DNA from 4 places in the Metabacillus sp. RB-C-LZQ-3-1 genome. Region 2 is predicted to be linked to each of the others. Evidence: riboswitches for the same ligand, from Rfam matches in the RefSeq annotation. Region 2 holds a riboswitch; each other region holds the start of a gene.

The links. A riboswitch is a leader RNA that binds a small molecule or an ion and turns the genes downstream of it on or off. The one in region 2 is predicted to bind cyclic di-GMP.
Region 1: it holds a riboswitch for cyclic di-GMP, as region 2 does, so the genes downstream of both, AC4GZ8_RS08700 (anti-repressor SinI family protein) here and folE (GTP cyclohydrolase I FolE) in region 2, are expected to answer to the same signal.
Region 3: it holds a riboswitch for cyclic di-GMP, as region 2 does, so the genes downstream of both, AC4GZ8_RS19535 (hypothetical protein) here and folE (GTP cyclohydrolase I FolE) in region 2, are expected to answer to the same signal.
Region 4: it holds a riboswitch for cyclic di-GMP, as region 2 does, so the genes downstream of both, AC4GZ8_RS25980 (EAL domain-containing protein) here and folE (GTP cyclohydrolase I FolE) in region 2, are expected to answer to the same signal.

What each region holds. Positions count from the first base shown of each region.
Region 1 covers NZ_JBZFLI010000004.1:237,008-241,960, forward strand. Annotated here, with positions in the region: gene AC4GZ8_RS08685 (ABC transporter ATP-binding protein) at 1-453, shown strand, start outside; gene AC4GZ8_RS08690 (metallophosphoesterase) at 507-1,400, shown strand; gene AC4GZ8_RS08695 (helix-turn-helix domain-containing protein) at 1,614-1,949, opposite strand; gene AC4GZ8_RS08700 (anti-repressor SinI family protein) at 2,053-2,202, opposite strand; cyclic di-GMP riboswitch class I at 2,236-2,322, opposite strand; gene AC4GZ8_RS08705 (YqhG family protein) at 2,644-3,444, opposite strand; gene AC4GZ8_RS08710 (DEAD/DEAH box helicase) at 3,460-4,953, opposite strand, start outside.
Region 2 covers NZ_JBZFLI010000007.1:254,096-259,048, reverse strand. Annotated here, with positions in the region: gene AC4GZ8_RS13920 (6-carboxytetrahydropterin synthase) at 1-565, opposite strand, end outside; gene AC4GZ8_RS13915 (DNA methyltransferase) at 660-1,976, opposite strand; gene folE (GTP cyclohydrolase I FolE) at 2,049-2,618, opposite strand; cyclic di-GMP riboswitch class I at 2,696-2,781, opposite strand; gene AC4GZ8_RS13905 (DHA2 family efflux MFS transporter permease subunit) at 3,127-4,638, opposite strand; gene AC4GZ8_RS13900 (TetR/AcrR family transcriptional regulator) at 4,669-4,953, opposite strand, start outside.
Region 3 covers NZ_JBZFLI010000014.1:101,734-106,686, forward strand. Annotated here, with positions in the region: gene AC4GZ8_RS19525 (PKD domain-containing protein) at 1-1,607, shown strand, start outside; gene AC4GZ8_RS19530 (helix-turn-helix domain-containing protein) at 1,940-2,155, shown strand; cyclic di-GMP riboswitch class II at 2,179-2,262, shown strand; gene AC4GZ8_RS19535 (hypothetical protein) at 2,505-2,816, shown strand; gene AC4GZ8_RS19540 (hypothetical protein) at 3,237-3,770, shown strand; gene AC4GZ8_RS19545 (hypothetical protein) at 3,767-4,171, shown strand; gene AC4GZ8_RS19550 (hypothetical protein) at 4,165-4,401, shown strand; gene AC4GZ8_RS19555 (hypothetical protein) at 4,421-4,708, shown strand; gene AC4GZ8_RS19560 (hypothetical protein) at 4,701-4,847, shown strand; gene AC4GZ8_RS19565 (hypothetical protein) at 4,940-4,953, shown strand, end outside.
Region 4 covers NZ_JBZFLI010000040.1:497-5,449, reverse strand. Annotated here, with positions in the region: gene AC4GZ8_RS26010 (hypothetical protein) at 1-240, shown strand, start outside; gene AC4GZ8_RS26005 (hypothetical protein) at 243-461, shown strand; gene AC4GZ8_RS26000 (hypothetical protein) at 458-886, shown strand; gene AC4GZ8_RS25995 (hypothetical protein) at 876-1,181, shown strand; gene AC4GZ8_RS25990 (MarR family transcriptional regulator) at 1,369-1,947, shown strand; gene AC4GZ8_RS25985 (response regulator) at 2,196-2,564, opposite strand; gene AC4GZ8_RS25980 (EAL domain-containing protein) at 2,640-3,368, opposite strand; cyclic di-GMP riboswitch class I at 3,462-3,547, opposite strand; gene AC4GZ8_RS25975 (MerR family transcriptional regulator) at 3,861-4,400, shown strand; gene AC4GZ8_RS25970 (antitoxin VbhA family protein) at 4,716-4,883, opposite strand; partial or broken gene AC4GZ8_RS25965 (hypothetical protein) at 4,894-4,953, opposite strand, start outside.

The DNA of each region.
Region 1 (4,953 bases), on a different contig from region 2:
GATAATTTGAAACTAGTTGTACCAGATGCAACAGAAGAACAGATATGGGATGCATTGGAGTTTTCATCAGCTGCTGAGTTTGTACGTGAGCTGCCTGATGGGTTAGATACTGTTATTGGTGATAGAGGTATCCGACTCTCTGGCGGTGAGAGGCAAAGGCTAGTTTTAGCAAGGGCAATTTTACGTAAACCATCGATGTTGGTATTAGATGAAGCAACAAGTGCTCTTGACACAGAAAATGAAGCTAAAATCCAACAAGCACTAGAGAAGTTAAAAGGAAGAATGACAATAGTCGTAATCGCACATCGATTGTCAACGATACGAAATGCGGATCAAGTAGTCGTTCTAGATAAAGGTTCAGTTATTCAATATGGTGAGTTTGGCAGTTTAGCTAAAGAGAAGCATGGTATGCTTGGTCATCTTCTGGAAAGTCAAATGGAAGCGAGTTTGTAAGAATCTGAATTTTAGAAGAACTACAGATAGATGTACAAACTGGAGAGGTGTTTATGGGAAAGGGGAGATTACTTCAATTTTCGTTACTGGGTCTATGTGTCTTGATTGTTATCTTTACGATATGGGATAACAATAGAATAAAGGTCATCGAACAAGAGATCGAAATTGAAGATTTACCACAAGAATTTGAGGGATTTAAAATCCTTCAAATATCGGATTTACATGAAAAGACATTTGGGTATAAACAAGAAAGACTCATCAAAAAAATAAATTCAATTAATTACGATGTTATCGCACTAACTGGTGATTTATTAGTTATTGTAGATAGTAAAAATTATTCTCCAGCTTATGACTTGTTAGAGGGTATTAACAATAAGGAACATATGCTATTTGTTCCAGGGAATACCGACCCAAATCCATATGTTGTTAATTCGGATCGATCTATTTCAAAAAATCCATTTATTTTGGGGATGGAGGGCAGAGGGGTACAATTGCTAGATTCAGTCTATACAGTTGATAAAAAGAATGCTTCAATTAATTTTGTGAACTTTGATTTATCTAAGCTTGAACCTACGAGTAAGCTTGATAATCTAGAAAAGAATGACCTACTAGTAATATTAAATCATTATCCAATAGTAGATAAAAGAATTGAACAGATAAATGCAGACTCACACTTTTATTTTAGGGAGTATGATTTAATCATAGCTGGACATTATCATGGTGGGCAAATAAGATTTCCATTTGTCGGTGCCTTATTTATACCTGAACCATTCTATTCTAATAATGGACTATTTCCACCGCAAGATCGAGTTAAAGGGTTGTGGGAATATAATGGTATAAAACAATATGTTAGTGCAGGCTTAGGTAGTAGTAATGCAATACCGTTCTTAAAGTTTCGTTTCCTGAATCCTCCCGAGATAAATCTGTTAATTCTAACAAAGAAATAATGAATAAACGATTAATTAATTGAATTGGGGCGTGTAAAAAAGATGGTGGATTATGACACAGTTAGGACATTTTCATATCTCGTTATTTTTATTAAGAAATAAAATTCATAGTAGGGATTTACAGTATGTCTAGCATATTTTTTTACAAAATTGTTAAATTTGTAAAAAACAAAAAAGCACAATCAGCAGCCCATCAAGCCGCCAACCATGCCCTCATTTATCATTGTCATTCTGTAGTTTCCACTTGTTAAATTCCAAAAATTCTCTAAACTGTTCTTTAGACACACCGGACTTCATTGCATCCTGAACAAGCTTTGTCCATTCTAAATCGAGCTCCTCTTGATCGGTTTCGTTTTGTTCATTTAGAAGAGTATTTACTGATACACCAAGAACAGATGAGACCTTTTCTAAAAATTGAACAGAAGGATTTGACTGGAGATTACGCTCAATCGAACTTAAGTAGGATTTTGCTACTCCTGCTCGTTCTGCTAGTTCAGATAGTGATAGATTTTTTTGAGTGCGATATTTTTTTATTCTTGGACCAATCACGTCAAGTCACCTTCCTTAATGAAGCCATTATAACATATAAAGAAGGGTTTGTTTGATATGAAGAACACAAAAAGAAAAAAATTTACACAGATTTAATACATTTTTATGATGTTTTTAAAACGGCATTTGACTTTTGAGTTAAGAAATCTTTAATCTCTTCTACACTGATTCCTAGTTCAAGTGCTTCTAGTATCAACTCGACCCATTCTTGATCAAGCTGTCCGTCTTGTGTAATTTTTTCTTTTATCTCCATTATTCTTAGCCTCCTAAAATACTAATCTGTATTTCAGGCAGTCCAGCCGTCTTAGTTTGTGTAAACTGAAGACCCGTGACTTTGCGTCCCTATTTTTCAATAGGTTTGCCTTTGTACTGATTATTTTGTCACTGATTGTTGGTTATTATATTCCTATTGTCCCTTATTTATGTATAACTAATTGACTATTTACAATTTCTATTATAAAAAAGATTTATTAGGATGTATGCTGAACTTTGTCGATGAGGTTAAAATTTTTCATTTATCTGTAATTTTTACAATAGATTTACAAAAGTAGTTGTAAATTAAGGTTTCTGGGTTTTCTCATTCCGATAATTTTACATTAAAGTAATATAAATGACTGAATAATAAAATTAAATTTTGTCGAACAAAATTTAATTTTATCGATTTGTAAAACTCCTAAGTAATAGATATCATTACTTAGGAGTTTAAAATCCCCTGTGGAGTTATATAAAAAATCCCGCCATTCTGAATTGTAATATTGATTTGAGGCTCATAAAGATCTTTTAATGCTTCTTTTTCAACTTCATAGCATTCAGGTTTTTCTTCTAAGTCCTCGTAAAAATGATTTAATAGCTTTAAGTCCTCGTTCCATCTTTCTCTAGCTTTGTCAGCCCATGTATGATCTTGCTTCCTTATGTCTTCCAAGATGAATTGCTCGATTCGCTTTAATCCGCTTTGTGGTTTAATGAGCGGTGTCATCGTAAAGCAGAGGTCAGGGATTTTAGGTGTTAATTCTAATTTTTCCAGTTTTTCTTGAAAGTTTTCGATTAGAACGCCACTAACTAAATGTAAACCAATTGAATAAAGTTGATCCTTTTTCATATCACATTGATAGGAAACTATAATGTTAACGCCAATCCAGGGGTGGAGGGGAACATTTCCTCCTTGTGTTTTGACTTGCTCAAAAAGTCTGATATAGCTTCCTAGAGTTTTAGTCGATTGAAAAATTTGGTGAAGACGGGGCGCACCGAAATGCATGACCTCACCTTTCAGGTCTTTTGGCGCACGATTTTGATCAGTAATAAGGGTAAGCTTCATAGGATTTGGAACCCCATTAGTTTTTTCAAGGTAGTGCCAGTAAAATGGTCGGTTCATTAAAAGCTTATCCATTTCAATTGTCAGCTGAACAGTCATGTATCCTTCCTGATTTTCAAGTATGTTACAGGAATTCGACGAAAAGAAGCTTTCTAAAAAATGATGGATTTGCTCTTGTTGCATATTGTCGCCACCCTTCTACTTATCTCCGCTTGCTGCTTTTCTTTGCTCTTGTGAGTACTGAGCAAAGTCGAGAATCGATGTTAAATTTTCCATTTTAATTTTCATTTCACGGTCGCTTTTTGAGTGATACATGATATCCTGCAGGTGTTCCTCTAAATTTTTGATTTCTAATCTTGTAAGGATTTCATCCAGGTTACCAATGACTTTTTCAAATAAATTAATTTTGTCATATAAGAGAGTTAAAATATGTTCTTCAACCGTGTTTTTGGTTGCCATATTGAATATATTAACGTCATTTTCTTGTCCAAGACGATGGATACGGCCAATTCGTTGTTCTAAACGCATTGGGTTCCATGGTAAATCATAATTGATAATGTTATGACAAAATTGAAGGTTGATTCCTTCGCCGCCAGCTTCAGTTGCAATTAAAACTTGAACACGATTTTTAAAAAGCTCCTTCATCCAATCTTTTTTTCCTCTTTTAAAGCCTCCGCGAAAGGGAACTGATGTAATACCATGCTGTTGAAGAAACCATTGTAAATAAAATTGAGTTGCACGATATTCGGTAAAAATAATGACTTTATCATCAAGTTCTTTTATTAATTCAACAACTTTTAAGGCTTTTGAGTTTTGTGTAACACCGTCAATCGCCATCATAATGTCTTTTATAACATGATTAGGGAGGGCAGCTTCCTCTTCCTCAGGGAGGTCAAGCATTTTCTTAAGCGTCATATAGACAGCTTCACGACTACTGCAGGCTTCTCGCTGTAAAGTCATGATTGAGAACGTGTTTGCTGCATATTGTGATGATGATTTAAGAGCTGTAATGGTGTCATAAAGATGTTGTTCAGTTTCTGAAAATTCAATTGGTATTGTTTCGACATTTCGCTTTGGCCATTCGATTCCTGTGTCACCGCGCCGATTACGAATCATCACTTTGTTAATAAGCTCTCTTAGTTGTTCATGATCTTCAATAGAACGTTCCTTTGCAGAAAACACATCTGAAAAATAGGCTTCATTCCCGAGATGGCCAGGTTTTAATAAGGATACTAAGTTGAAAATTTCCTCTACTCTGTTTTGAACAGGTGTTGCTGTTAAAAGTAAACAATACTTCTTCTTTAAATTTTGAACAAATTCATAGTTTTTTGTTTTATTATTTTTAAGCTTATGAGCTTCATCAATAATGACTAAATCATAGTTTTGGTTATAGACAATTTCCCGATGTGGACTTCTTTTTGCTGTATCAATAGAAGACACAACCACATCACATGCTTCCCATACATAACTTTTCTTTTGTTCTACAGCAGGTATAAAGAACTTTTCATTTAATTCACGAGCCCATTGAGAAACAAGAGATGCAGGGACGAGAATAAGCACTTTTTTGACTAGGCCGCGAATCATATATTCTTTTAAAATAAGTCCAGCTTCAATGGTCTTTCCTAAACCAACCTCATCAGCTAGAATAGCTTTCCCATTCATTTTTTCAACAACTCTTTGGGCAACCTCTAA
Region 2 (4,953 bases):
GCTTTCCACTAACCGTTACCTCTAAATAATAATTGTGACCATGTCCATATGGGTTATTACACTTGCCGAAGAGTGCAAGGTTTTCTTCTTTACTTAATTGATCACTGTTTAAGCGATGTGCCGTACAAAAATGATATTTCCTTGTAAGTCTAACCATTGAATTGTCCTCCTTTTCGGAATATAAAAAGTCATTTTCTCTTAAGCGAATTTTATGAATATCGCAATGATCAATTTTTCCATCTAATGAATCCCAAATATATGAAATAATGTTTTCTGTTGTAGGGATATTTTCTTTAAAATATGGAATCTCTTTATTTAAGAACTTGCCATCTAATTCATTTTGCACAAAAGATTTTACAACTTTATCAATATCTGTGATATTTACAACAATTCCCGATTCACTGTTTAAATGACCTTTTACCATGACTTCAAGTGTATAATCGTGCCCATGACCGTGTTTGTTACTACACGGCCCAAACACCTTAATATTTTCCTCTTCACTCCAATCTTCAATGCGGTAGGAATGTGCTGCTGAAAAATACATTTTTCTTGAAAGGTAAAGCATGAAGGTGTCCTCCTATCAATTTTTTCCTATAGGGAAAATATTGCTTCATTATTAAGTTAAGATAAAATCTAAATGATGTAGGAACCTTTATCTTTTAGGATCTCTTCTTCATCATGTAACTATATCCGAATACATCTGTTATTCTTATCACTTCTTCATCAATTTTCTCAATGGTTTGAATCCAATCATTATTAATTTGTTTTTCAATTTCTTTAGCTTTTCTTAATAAAGACTCTTTTTCTATTAAATAAGTATTAGATTCTTGATTTATTTGAATCATACTAAAATGATTACGTTCAACATGTACAACATGATAGAAAATCCATGCTAATGAATCTTCAATTCTTAACAAATATCCTTCTTTTGTTTCTATTGGGATAGGCCTCGTAATCGTATTTTGAATGACTTCTTGAAGATTGTCATCCGCTATAGAAGGCATCAGAAGTTTAAATGTGAATTGCTCATTATTATTGAAGTCAACATCTGATAAATAACTAAAAGCCTCAATTTCCAGCTCTTTTTCTCCAACAAATTCCTTTAGTTTTGTTAGTTCGTATAAAGAAAAGGGTATATCAGATTTTTTGATATAAGATGATCCGCTTAAATATTCAGGATTAAAGTCTTCAATAAACGAATGAAGATTGATATTTATATCCATCTTTGAGAAGCGTTTCTGTGTTGTTCTTATCGAAAAGGCATGATTATCACACGCAAACCAACGTCGTTTTAATTCCTCTGCTACATAGGGCATCGTCCCGCTTCCACAATAAAAGTCACCTATTAAATCCCCTTTTTTTGTAGTAGCTTCAAGGATCCTTTTTAACAATGCTTCGGGCTTTTGAGATGGAAAATACGTATTCTCTTCTCCTAAATCATAACCGCCTAGATCATCCCAAACCGATGGATATACAACATCATCTTTTTTAAGATAATTCCTAGTTTTACTATAAAAGAACAGTGTTTCATGTTGATATCCGAACTGATTTATACCAGTATTCCATGGCGTTTGGGCATGTTTCCAGATAACCTCCATTAAGAAGTTCTCTTTGCCAAAAACTTCATCTAAAACTACTTTGACGTAATGAGCCATAAATAGATTAATTTGTAATACAACTGTTCCTGTATCACTCAGTAATTCTCTCGCAAGTTCTATTCTTTTTTTATAGTCTTTTAAATACAATTCGGGTTGAAAATAATCTCGAACAGTCCTTAATTCATCCCAGGGATGAACAAATTCAATCCCCTTATCATTTTGCATAGAAAATATTAATCCAGAATTAAATGGTCCATCTAAGTAAATCATGTCAAACTTTCCGGAATAACCATCTGCAATTAACTGCTGCATAATTCTTTGATTATCACCAAAAACAATAGAACGATGTAAATTATTTATTTCTGGGTAAATGAACAACGTGATCTCTCCTTAGCATTTACCGATATGAGCGGCAATCCTTTTTATCATTATTTTTATCTTCTGGACCTATCAATCTCTCTGCAAAGCTCTCTCAAATTCATCTACAAGTGCAACATTTTCTTTAAAAACACCTTTTTTAATCGTTGTTACTGTTGAGCTTCCTGGTTTTTTCACCCCTCTAGCACACATACATAGATGCTGGCCTTCGATGCTTACGATCACTCCATCAGGTTGCAGAACATTCATGACAGCATTTGCAATTTGTTGTGTCATACGCTCTTGAACTTGCGGTCTTTTGGAGACTAATTCTACCAGGCGGGCAAACTTACTTAACCCTACGACTCTGCCATTTGGAATATAGCCGATATGCGCCTTACCAAAAAACGGAATTAGGTGATGTTCACAAAATGTATAATAGTTGATATCTTTCACAACAACGATGCCTTCATACTCTTCTTCAAAAGTTGTTGTTAAAGCTGTTTCAGGATCAACACCTACTCCCGCAAATACTTCACGATACATTTTTGCCACACGTTTTGGTGTATCTACTAATCCTTCTCTATCAGGATCTTCTCCCAATAACTCTAAAATTCCACGTATATGTTCCTCTAATAAAGCCTTTTTCATTTCAACAGTCATAATCTTTCCTCCTCATAAAAGTATAAAAAAATGCCTACCAAAATAAGATTGGTAGGCATAGCTTTTTTCCAATCCTTTTCGGTAACCCGGCGACCGTAGAGAAGTTCTCCTTAGGCCCGTAGCTTTGCGTCCCCAACTTTCGAAGGGTTTGCCATTATCGAAGGTATGTCATTTTTATTTATATCGTCAAATAGTCCTGAATTGTTTAGTGGTACTTTTACCCTTTTAGTATATAACTACTATATTTTCAAGTAAATATATTTTTATTTTTTATAATTATATGATAATTCAAGCGTGTTTCAGTCGAATATTGTCGACAATCTGCAACTTAACTTCTACAGTTGTTCCATACCCTTTTCAATCACTTTTATGACGGTGTTTACTTTCATATTAACTTTTTTCACCATAAACATTCACATTTATTTTTATAGAAACCACTTGATTATGTTGAATAACTATTCTTAAACGAAAGAGCCGATCCCCTTATCGGAATCGGCTCTCCATATTATTATATCGTTTTAGGCTTCATCTGTGGCTTAGCCTCGTTATTTAATTTCTGAACAGCTTCTTTGCTTGTATCTACACGTTTTACAAAGATAGAAAGAACTAATGCCACAATATTTATTCCTAAAGCAACGTAGAATGAATATTGAATTCCCGCTAATAATGATTTCTGCATGAGTAATGCCTGACTAGAAGCAGTTAAAGTTGTTGGATCTACACCAGACATTAAGTTTTCTGCTTCTGATGTTGTTACGGAGTTCATGATCGTTACAAGAATAGCCGTACCAATGGAACCGGACACTTGTTGTACTGTATTATTAACAGCTGTACCATGTGGGTTTAATACGTTTGGTAATTGATTTAACCCATTTGTCATAATTGGCATCATCACCATTGACATCCCAAACATACGAAGGGAGTATATGAAAATGATATGACCATAACTAGTGTCAAGCTGTACATTTGCTAACATGTACGTGGAAACAGCTGTTACCGATAAGCCTAAAACTGCAAGAACACGCGGTCCAAATTTATCGAATAACTTACCTGTAATTGGTGACATCAATCCCATAATGATCGCACCAGGTAACATCATTAATCCTGAATCAAGCGGTGAAATACCTCTAACATTTTGCACATAAGCAGGTGTTAAAATCATACCGGAAAACATGGCTACTGCATTCACAATCATAATAACTGAGCCAAGTGCAAACATTGGATATTTATAAACGCGTAAATCTAATAATGGTTTTTCCATTTTCAATTGACGAACAACGAAAATAACTAAAGCAATCACACCAGCGATCAGAGTTGTTAAAACGATTGGATCTGTCCAGCCATCTGAGCTTGCTGAACTGAAACCATATAATAGACCTCCAAAACCAATTGAAGATAAAACAACTGAGAAGTAATCAAGCTTCGCTTCTTTGTTTTGCTCCATTACATTTTGGAATTTAAAGAACGCTAATAATAGTGTTATAACAGCTAATGGTAAAATCATTTCAAATAGTAAACGCCAGTCATAGTGTTCAACAATATAACCTGATAAAGTTGGTCCGATTGCCGGAGCTGTAATCATAACTAATCCAAAAACACCCATTGCTGCACCACGTTTTTCACGTGGAAAGCTGACAAGCATAACATTCATTAATAAAGGTCCCATTACAGAAGAACCTGCTGCTTGAATCATACGACCTGTAAGTAATAAACTAAAGTTAGGTGAAAATGCTGCTAATGCTGTACCTAACGTAAAGATAATCATCGATGTGATAAACAAGCTACGGTTAGAAAATCTTGTGAGTAAAAAGGCCGAAGCCGGAATTAATACACCACTGACAAGCATATAACCAGTAGCAAGCCATTGGATTGTTGAATAATCCTTAATTCCCAAGTCCACCATCATAGAAGGTAATGCCACATTTAACAGTGAGTTATTTAAAAATGAGACAAATGCTCCAATAAATAAAATGGCGATCATTAAATAAGGCGGTTTCTTTTGTTGTAATGTTTCTTCCATCATATAACCTTCTTTCCTATCGTAATACTTTTAGTATTCTTTCTTATAAAGTCCTCTTTTAAGTAAATCAATTTGTGCCATATAAGTTCTTAACGCTTCTTCATTCGTTAAATCTTGACCAAACACCTGAACAAAATTTTGCGAAGTAATGGATCTTAGAATTTTAACAACCTGTTGCAGTTCTTCTTCATTTTTAATATTCAACTGGTCCTGATTGATTAAAGATAGGATGTTTTGATACTGCTTTTTCTTGTTCTCGTACATATGATCTGCCAGTTTGTTTTCCAACTTGTAATTCATATTGAGAAACACATT
Region 3 (4,953 bases), on a different contig from region 2:
GTGGCTATCGCTATCAAAATGGGGATGATTATTGGGTAAGACCTAATGACCAGGTATATGTTACTTTTAGACAATATGACCCACATTCGGGGAATAAGTTTCAATATCTATCCTTATATGGCTCAGGAGTAGATGTAAGGTCGCAACATGTATATTCGTTTGCTAGTAACGACAATAATCAATTCGCAAAAAGTCCAAATGTTCAAATAAACTCAGCCTTACGAGAAGAAGATACAACATATGGACGAGTAAAATGGGGTATCGTTCCAAAAACGCATGGAGATGGATATAACGTTCAATATTACTACACAGATAATGTAGATAATACAAGGGGTTATATTGATACTGGAATGGATTTATGGACTGATGGAGCTGCTCCTGCTATTCAATTTAGAAATTATAGTGATACTAGTGATTTTTTTAGTAGAGGTTGGTCTACAGCAGCCATTGATGTTCGATTAAAGTATAGTGATCCACATTCAGGATATAAGCGTTCACGTTATGCTTGGTCAACATCAACAGTTACACCGACAACATGGTCTGCTTGGAGTACCAGTTCAAATTACGTTGTTTCGAATAGTAGTTACGGGCAATGGTATCTACATGTTCAAGCAGAAGATAATGTTGGTAATATTGTGACAACTTATAAAGGTACGTATAATTTTAATAATCCACCGAATGCTGATTTTACAGAAAGTCCTAATCCAACTGACCGTACTAAAAATGTATGCTTTACAAATAAGTCAACTGATCCTAATGGAAATGCGTTAACTTATGATTGGGATTACCGTAAAAAGGGTACTACGACGTGGATTAACATGAGTACAACTACAAATCCTTGTTTTAAATTTAGTGAAGTTACCACTTATGAAGTAAGACTGATCGCAACTGATTCAAATGGTGCTAGTGATTCATTAATTCGCGATGTTGTAGTGGTTAATTTACCACCTGTCGCGCAATTTAAATTTGATAAGTCAACTTACTATATTGGTGACACTATGCAGATAACCACTCTTGCTTATGATCCAGATGGAGATGCTATTACTCATTATTATGAAATTACGAAACCGAACAATGTTAAAGTTACGTTTAATACTCCTAATTTTTCTTATATCCCGGATATACCAGGGTATTACACCTTTAAGCAGACAGTAACTGATACATTCGGAGCAAGCGATACCGCAACATCTACGATTTATGTAAATGATTTAACTCTAAAAGGATATGTTAAGCACACACCTGAGTGGGTACAAAAGCACACTATAAAAGGGAATACACCTAATCAATTCTATTCGGGTGAGAAATTTATTTTAGAAGCTGATGTAACAGCATACCCTATCACTTACCTAAATGTTAAATTTGATGGTTATCAAGTAAACGGAAATCTTTATACTTCTACCGTTAGTTTACCTTACAATACACCTACATTTAGAAATGGAGAATTATTTGATTCAACATGGGTTGAGGGTGGAACGCAATTAGCTAATGGAACAGCAATATTCTCATTTGAAGTCAAATATAGTAATGGAATTGTGAAAAGGGATACCGTACAAGTAGAGATTATTGGAAGTGTATTTGATGTATTTAGGGTTCATAAGAAATTTTAGACTTTAGAATTATTTGATCACTCTTACTATGATAGAGTGGTCTTTTTTTATTTTTTCCAGTATAAAAATATAGATTCTACAAAAAATAATTGTTCCATTACCTCGAATAAAGTCGGAATAATATGGAATTTTTTTGTTTCTATCTTGGGTAATTATGTATTATACTTTTTATATAATACATAATTATTACAAATCACTAACAATAAAACCAGAGACTTATTACCATTTCGGAAAAGTTCATATGGAATAATAATACACAGTATTATGACTTATAATCTATAGAGTTTTTAGCGAAAACCTTTTAAACTGTATAATTAGAAGGGCTGAAATTAATGCGAATTGATGTGAAGAAGAAATTTGGTCAAAAAGTTAGACATTATAGGAGAAAAAAAGGTATCTCGCAGGAAGAACTTGGGCACTTAACTAATCTTCATCAAACATACGTGAGTGATGTAGAGAGAGGATTACGAAACATTTCGCTTGAAAATATCTATGAAATTGCGATTGCTTTAGAAGTTAAAATGTCTGACCTCTTGGATTTTGACTAATTTCCATCATCATCTTAATAATAAAAATAATTGGAAGTATTGAAAGAATGTTCTTATTTGGGCGCTTTGAACATTCATGAACAAGTAGCGCAACCGGCCATTATGTAAGTTATGGCTTTTTATTTTGTTTCTACAAAATATCAGAACATTACATCAATTTTATAAACCTGTTTGTTATTTATCATAAATCAACCCCCAATTTTATAAGAGGACTATCGAATTATATTTATATGAGCTTATAGATTCTTATATAAAAAATTCTTATTTTGTTTAAAAGTAGTGAATCTAAAAGTTTTCTCTTAAATTTCACATATAATAAATTCAAGAGAAGTGAAGGAAGGTTTTCAACATGCCATTAATCCGAAACAGGGAAGGTATAGATAATTTATTATTAAGTGCAAGAGAATTTGTTGTTAGAGAAAGTTTGATTTTAATTAATGAAGATACTGTTGCAGAACATATTTCTTTAACTAAAGAGCTTAAAACGGTATGGGAAGACGCTTTTAGTGAAACAGTAGATGTACTATACGCAACTTCTAAAGAATATCCTTTATCTAAAGTACCTAAAACTCAGAGAGATAGTCTTTTAAAAGTAAAATATATTGAAAACAGTTTCATATTAACTCGTGACGAAGTAAAAGAATATCTTTTAACTCATTAAGGGGGTAAGTAAGATTTTTATATCTTACTTACCCTTTTTGTTTTCTTCTCTTATTGAATGAACTAGGAAGATACGATATAATAAGGATATTCAAACTTTTTCTTTTTTCTTTTTTATGCGACCATATTTCCGTTAAGGTCAGCTGTTTACTACCAAACATTTAGAAGCCTCTGGGCTTAGGTTCGACACTTCATTGTGTCTTTATTAAACCTAATGTCCAGGGGCTTTTTTGTTTTGTCTTGGAAAAAGAGAGTGTTTGAAATAAAAAAACTTTTAGAGAGAGGAAGTATTTTATGAAAGGTGAGAGTTTACTGATTTGTAATGTATGCAGTGGTACTTGTGAAAAGACATTTATCCGAATAAAAGGAAAGTCTTTCTGTTCAGATGATTGTCTTTTGAAAGAGGAAGGAGATGAAGGGAATGTTTAAGCTAACATGCTTTGCTCCAGCTCATCCTTCTAAACTTGGACCCGCTTTAGCAGCAGTACATTTCAAAAATGTGAAAGGTAAGTTTGTATGGCAAATGGATGGCGCTCAATTTGTAATCGAGCCATTTAAGAATTACGGTGATCATCAAGCGTCATACGGTTACAGAGTTTATTTTGATGGTTCCATTGATGGTGCAATGTATTTATTTGAAATGTCAATGGGTTGTTTTTCACCTCAGATTAATGGGGTTGAATACACAATATATCATCAATCTAAAACTCAAGAATCGTGGATTAAGGACTTCCTAAAACGCCCTTCTTTCCGTACTTCAGATGTTCGGGGAGTGTTTCGTAAAGGTGATGTAGGAGTTGTATGTCTCCCTGATTCTACTGTAAACTTACAGATTCGCAAAAAAGGGACTAAACCATTCAAATTGATAGAGTTATTAAAAGAGATCGATTGTCTAAAGCATGACATTATGCCTGTGGACTACGATCTTTTTTCAGTTCAAGGGGTTGCAATATGAATGTATTCAATTTCTATACTAAACAAAGTCAATTTACGATTGGCCCGAATTACGTGGTCAAGAATGGTGGAGAAGTGGTTGCGGAAGGAACGATATTTATTTTTCAACTGCTTTTAGGATATCCAGCTTGGATTATCGTGAACGCGGAAAATGAATTTATTCCTCCACAAATTATTAGAACCGAAAGAGTGATTTCTGTTTTGCCTGAACATGAACATTTCGATGGGATTCAATGCCCTCCAAAGTTTCTATACCAGGTAGATTTTGTCTTAGATAAAAAAGCAAAAAGAATCACTGTTAACGCTGTAGATGAAGCTCATGTAATGGAGTTTGTCAAAACTTATTATCAAGAGTCGACAAACATACGAATTAACCAAACAAAGGAGAGAGTATCATGTTAAAAAATAAAATTGAGGATTTATTCAAACCACAATATATGAAAGAAAAGTTGTTCTATATGCTTAAGAAAAACGGTGAGTTCATTAAGCTTGATACGAATTTAGGCTATTTATATTCTCTACCAATCGGTGAATCTGAGGGAAAAGAAATTAGAGTAGAAGTAGCTTTACGATCAGGAAGAGAACTAACTATTCTTAATGCGTTTGTTAACGAACTTTCAGTTTCAGCTTAATTTAGGAGAGTGTAAAATAATGAAAATCAAATTATTACCTAAACAGGTATCCGTTGATGGGGATTGTACCAATATAGAGAATGTACTCTTAGAGGTCGTAGATTATGGTGATTCATACCATGTTCAGTTTCTAAAAAAAGATGAAGGTTCTCTATTAGGAAAATCTCGTTATTGTGATATTCAGAACATTGATGAAGCGTTTCGAAAAGTTGGTGAGCTTGCTAGACAAACTTGCCTTCCTTTCAACCAAATTCGGTTTCGTTCCATTTACCAATCTAATACATTGGAGGGAAGTTGCCATGAGTGAGTATGAACTTCTTCAAGCCAAAAGGCGTCAACTTTGGGAGCAACTTTGTAATTCTCACAAATTAACGCATGAAGAACGAACAAAAATTAAAGATGAATATCTAAAGCTTTTAAAGCAATCATCTTTACTGAGTCGATAACTCCATAACAACCTCTTCCTAGAAGGGGAGTAAAAAACTAACTTTTGCTCCCCTTATTCTAGGTGGGGAGCGTTATTGGGAGGAAAATTAAAATGACTGAAATTCA
Region 4 (4,953 bases), on a different contig from region 2:
GAACAGCTTTATATTCCCCCATACAAGCATGATTTGTTACCAGAGCATTTAAAGCACTCAAATTCAGCTAAAAAAGAAAATGCCGGTCGTCCAAGTCTTGGAGTAACTAAAAAGGTTTCTATCACGCTTCCTAGCGATATTTGGGAAAAGATTGAGAAGGAAATTTCGGAGCAGGATTTAAAGTCTATGTCTGCTTATTTTCGTAAATTTGCTTTAGATCATTTTAAGGGGAGTGTGTAAAAATGAAAAAGTTGTTGATCTATAGAGAAAATGGTGAATTTGTTATTGAGAGAGTGAACGAATTTAATCATGCTTTTAAACGGAATTTCATAAGTGAACAAGGTCTTTTAGAAGGATTGCAGTCTTACCAGCCAGTCATTGACGAGTATGAACTGGAAGTGTCAGACGAGTTATGGTCATTGGTTTTGAATTTCTTAAATAGCAAGGGATTTCAAGAATGAACTGTAAATATTGCGGTTCACCAAATGAAAAATTTGCTGAAAACTGTGGGTTTTGTGATGCTCCTTTGAAAAAGCAGCGTCCAAAATTAAAAGATTTTATTTATTTAGATCAAGTAGAATTGCCATTCAGTCAGCTATCGCTTTTTCACACATACGATTTATTGATTTTGCTTCGACTGGTAAGAGAAGAAAGGTCGAAGTGCTATAATCTCATGAGAGGCATTCAGAAAGGCTCTAAATTAATTGAGGTTGATTCAGACACCTTAGACTATGCTGAAAGCGAATATAGGCGTTATACGGCTCGTATGAAGGTCATAGAGGGTATTTTGATAGATAGAATGGGGTACAAGCCTAAAAGAGTAGATGATAAGCTTTTAGAGAGTTTGAGAGTGAAAATAGAAAGGGAGAAGGACAATGACCGATAAAAAACTAGATATGATTTTGACTGCTTTAAGTGAATTCAGAGGCGATTTTGATAAGTTTAAGAATGAAAGTCAGGAGCAGTCGGAAGAAAATAAAAAGCAATTTAAAGAGATTAAGGAACAACTAGTACGTATAGAAGAAACAACCCTTCGTTTAGAAGCAGAACAACCTAAAGATATTACTGCAATCTTGATTCAAATTAGTAAAAAGCTAGATGAACGAGATAATGATCTACAAGCTTTGAATAAAAGAGTTTTTAGAACTGAAAGCGAAATTGAAAGGTTGACTCGTCAATAAGTCTATGAAAAAGGAAATTTTACTGTTATTGTCGAAATATAGAAAAAAGAAAAACCGCCCTGTCTTTGGTCGGATAGGCGGTTTCTCAAATCATAGAGGACAGGAATTAGTGTCCCTTTATTACTTATAGGATATTTATATTCTAACATATTGGGACTAATTCCTGCTACATAGGGAGAGGAATTAGATGAGAAAAAATTTTAATGAAGCTGAAAAGAGAGCTAGATTAAGAGAAATTCAAAATGAAAAGATTTTAACAGAAGAAGAACTTAAAACTGCTACTGAATTGCAAACTAAAGCAAATTCTAGAGGAATGATATTGATTCCTGAAAGAAAAGTAAAAAATAAAGCGAGGTTTGTCCAGTTGAACCAAGCCAATCTTTTATACTTGCGTAAAATTAAATATTTAACTACTGCCGAAAAAACTTTTTTAATAGATATTGCTCCTCATGTTGAAATTGAATCTAATTGCATTGTAGAAGATTGCAAGAAAACTAATTCAACACCTTTAACTCAAACTGATCTTGCAACAGTTTTAGGAAAGAAAAAGCAGAATGTAAATCCAGTTATAAAGGGGTTAATCGATAAAGGGATTCTAGCACGTTCTGAAAGTGGTTTAGAAGATAATAATGTTAGAGCTTATGCTTTATTTGTAAACCCTCATATCATGTTTTCAGGAGATAGAGACAACGTAAATGGAACTCTAAAAGCTATGTTTAGAAAAACTCCTGCTGAACTTAAAAAGTTACCTGAAAAATTATTTTAGAGCCTAAAATTAAGGCTCTTTTTTATTTGTTTCGTAGTAATGATTTTTCATTACAAAAGTAATGATTTTTCATTACTACGAAACTATCAAAAAAACTAGTAATATCAAGGGTTAAACCTACTTTTTTAACTTCTTCCCTTCTTACTCTATATTAAATAGCAATTCGTCCTAAGTTTTACAACCTTTATTTTATATATTTTTCGTTATCTGCCCTAAAGGCAAAAAGGTTGCCCTAAAGGCAACCTAATTTAGTCTGTAAGAGATTCTGAAAGTCTTTTTATTGTGGGTATTAATTGTTCGAAATGTGGCTTTATAATAAAATCTTTTGCTCCAGATCGTATTGCTTCTATCATCGTATATTTTGTAGCTAAGGCTGAAAATACTATCACTTTGGCTTTAGGGTTAATTTTTATTATTTCTCTAAGAGCCACAATTCCATCTATATTAGGCATTGTTAAATCAAGTAATACTATATCTGGTTGGTAATGTTCAAAATAATCGATTGCTTCTTTTCCATCTTTAGCTTCTGCAATTACATGATAATCCTCTTGTTCAATAATTTTTTTAATCGTTGTTCTCATAAATGAAGAATCATCTGCTATTAATACTTTTTTCATAATTATTTCTCCCCTTTAGGGAAAAACTCGGCTTTATATTGTAATACTAAAACTTTAAAAAAATTAATTTATAGTTTATAGATGATAATTGTAGAATTCTGTTAATAAAGCTGGTTTTCCTAATAAATAACCTTGGGCAATAGGAATACCTAAGGATTTTGCCATTTCCATATCCAATTCATCTTCTAAACCTTCTAAAATTAATTGACTTTTATATTCTTGACAATAATTTAGAAAAAATGAAATAAGGGATTGTTTTTGTTTAGAAGATTTTAGTTCTTTTGAAAAATATCGATCTAACTTTAAATAGTCTGGATTTAGCTCTATAATAGTTTTCAAATTACAATATCCATGTCCAATATCATCAATAGCAATTAAAAATCCATGTTTTTTTATTTCCAATATTCTAGTTTTAAATGTATCAAAATCCTGAATATTTTCAGATTCAGAAATCTCTAGAATAATTTCTTGACTATTTAAATAATTTTCAGCCATAATTTTATTGAGAAAATATGGGAAATCAGGATTTACGATAGTCGATGGAAGTATATTCAAAAATAATTTCCCGTCTTTTTTAGATAATCCTGCTGAATTGTAGGTAGAAATAGCTTTATGAATAGACCCAGAATCTAATTCATAGAGCTTATTTCCTTTTATTGCTTCTTGGAAAATATATTCAGGATTAGAATACATATTGGATCTGAGAAGTACTTCAAAACCCAATATATTCCCAGTTTTCAGACAAAAAATAGGCTGAAAATGGTGGAAGAATTTTTCTTCCTTTATAAAATCTTCAATAGACAAAACTCACACCTTCCTTATTCCATTTTTTTACATATAAAATAAACAAAAAGGTGAACCTGAAGAGCCTAGGTTCACCTTTTTGATCTAGTTTTCTTCGGTGGCTAGGCTACCATAGCAAAAAATGCTTTAGGTCCTTGGCTTTGCGTCCTTACCTTTCGATAAGTTTGCCTTTATCGGGAATTATTAAACTAGTGCTATTCTAACAAATTACAACAAAATTTGACAATTAAATACATGACTTTTGTCTATGTTTTTAGTTTACATAATAGCTCTTTTGGGAAGTTGATTTGCGATTCAATTTCTATATTTAGTCATATTTGGGCAAATTATACGATTTTCAGTTTGGGAAATAACACAAAAATAACCCTATAATTTAAAAGTAAGTTCTTTCATTTACTCTTGTTTGCTTCTTGTTGCTATGTGATTTACTAATTGACAAGAAGGTATTTATGATTTATTCCTAGAATTTTAAATAGAGAGGTGATAAACGCCATGGATAACACTAATCATGAGGAAACACATAGAGCCTATTGGGCGAAGGATATTGCTGATCTACTTGAAGTTACTACATCTAATTTAAGAAGATGGTCTATTGATTTAGAAAACGCTGGTTATCGCTTTTATAGAGATGAACATAATCGTCGTGCTTATTTTGAAAAAGACATTATGCCGTTAAGAAAACTAAAAGAATTTCTAGCAAATAATATGAGCAAGAATGACGCTATAAAAGCTGTTGTATCAATGTTTCCACAAGAAAATAACGGTACGTTAACGATACCTGTGAATGAAGATACAATGCGTGTATCAAAGAGTGAACTAAGGGAAATCGTGAAAGAAGCAGTAGAGGAAGAACGAGAAATGATGTTTCGAGCATTTGAAGCAAAAATGAAGGATGTGGTTGAAAAGAGAGATCGAATACTTATCCACGAGTTGAATCGTTCACTGGAAGAAAAGCGTTTAGAGATTGCAGTAGCAGAAGAACCAAAACAATCATGGTGGAAAAGATTCCTTCGAAATAAAATTGATAGATAAATAGTATAAAAGTCCTTTTTAATTACAAAAATATCAAATATAATATTTCTTATTTGGTATTTTTAAGGAGTTAAAATAAAATGGAAAATCAATTTTGTTCAACAAATCTAGTTGAGGAAAATATAATCTTTCAACTTTTAATATTGGGCTATAAATTTAAAACTGATCGAATTTCTTTTGAAAAATATTCAAAGCTATATAAAAAATTGTATGAATGGATTGACTATTATCAAGTTAATTATCGATAGATTTTAGGGAGGTTTATAAAGGGTGAAGGGGGGATTTCCCCCAAAACACCACCCTTGAGCCTGCCAGCTACTTTGATTTTACCATGTCTAATACTCGTTTATGAAATTCCTCATCAGTGATTTTTCCCTCTAAGTTGTCTATAATCAGTTTTTCTTCTTCAGGAGTTAAATATAATCCTTCTATGGCGTTGGTGGCTTTTGCATACTTCATAGCTTTCTCCCATTTTTCGCTCATGTCATCACCTTTACCTTTCTAGTTCCATGCCTTTGTACCGTTGTTTTGATTTGCTTTTACCTTTTGTTTT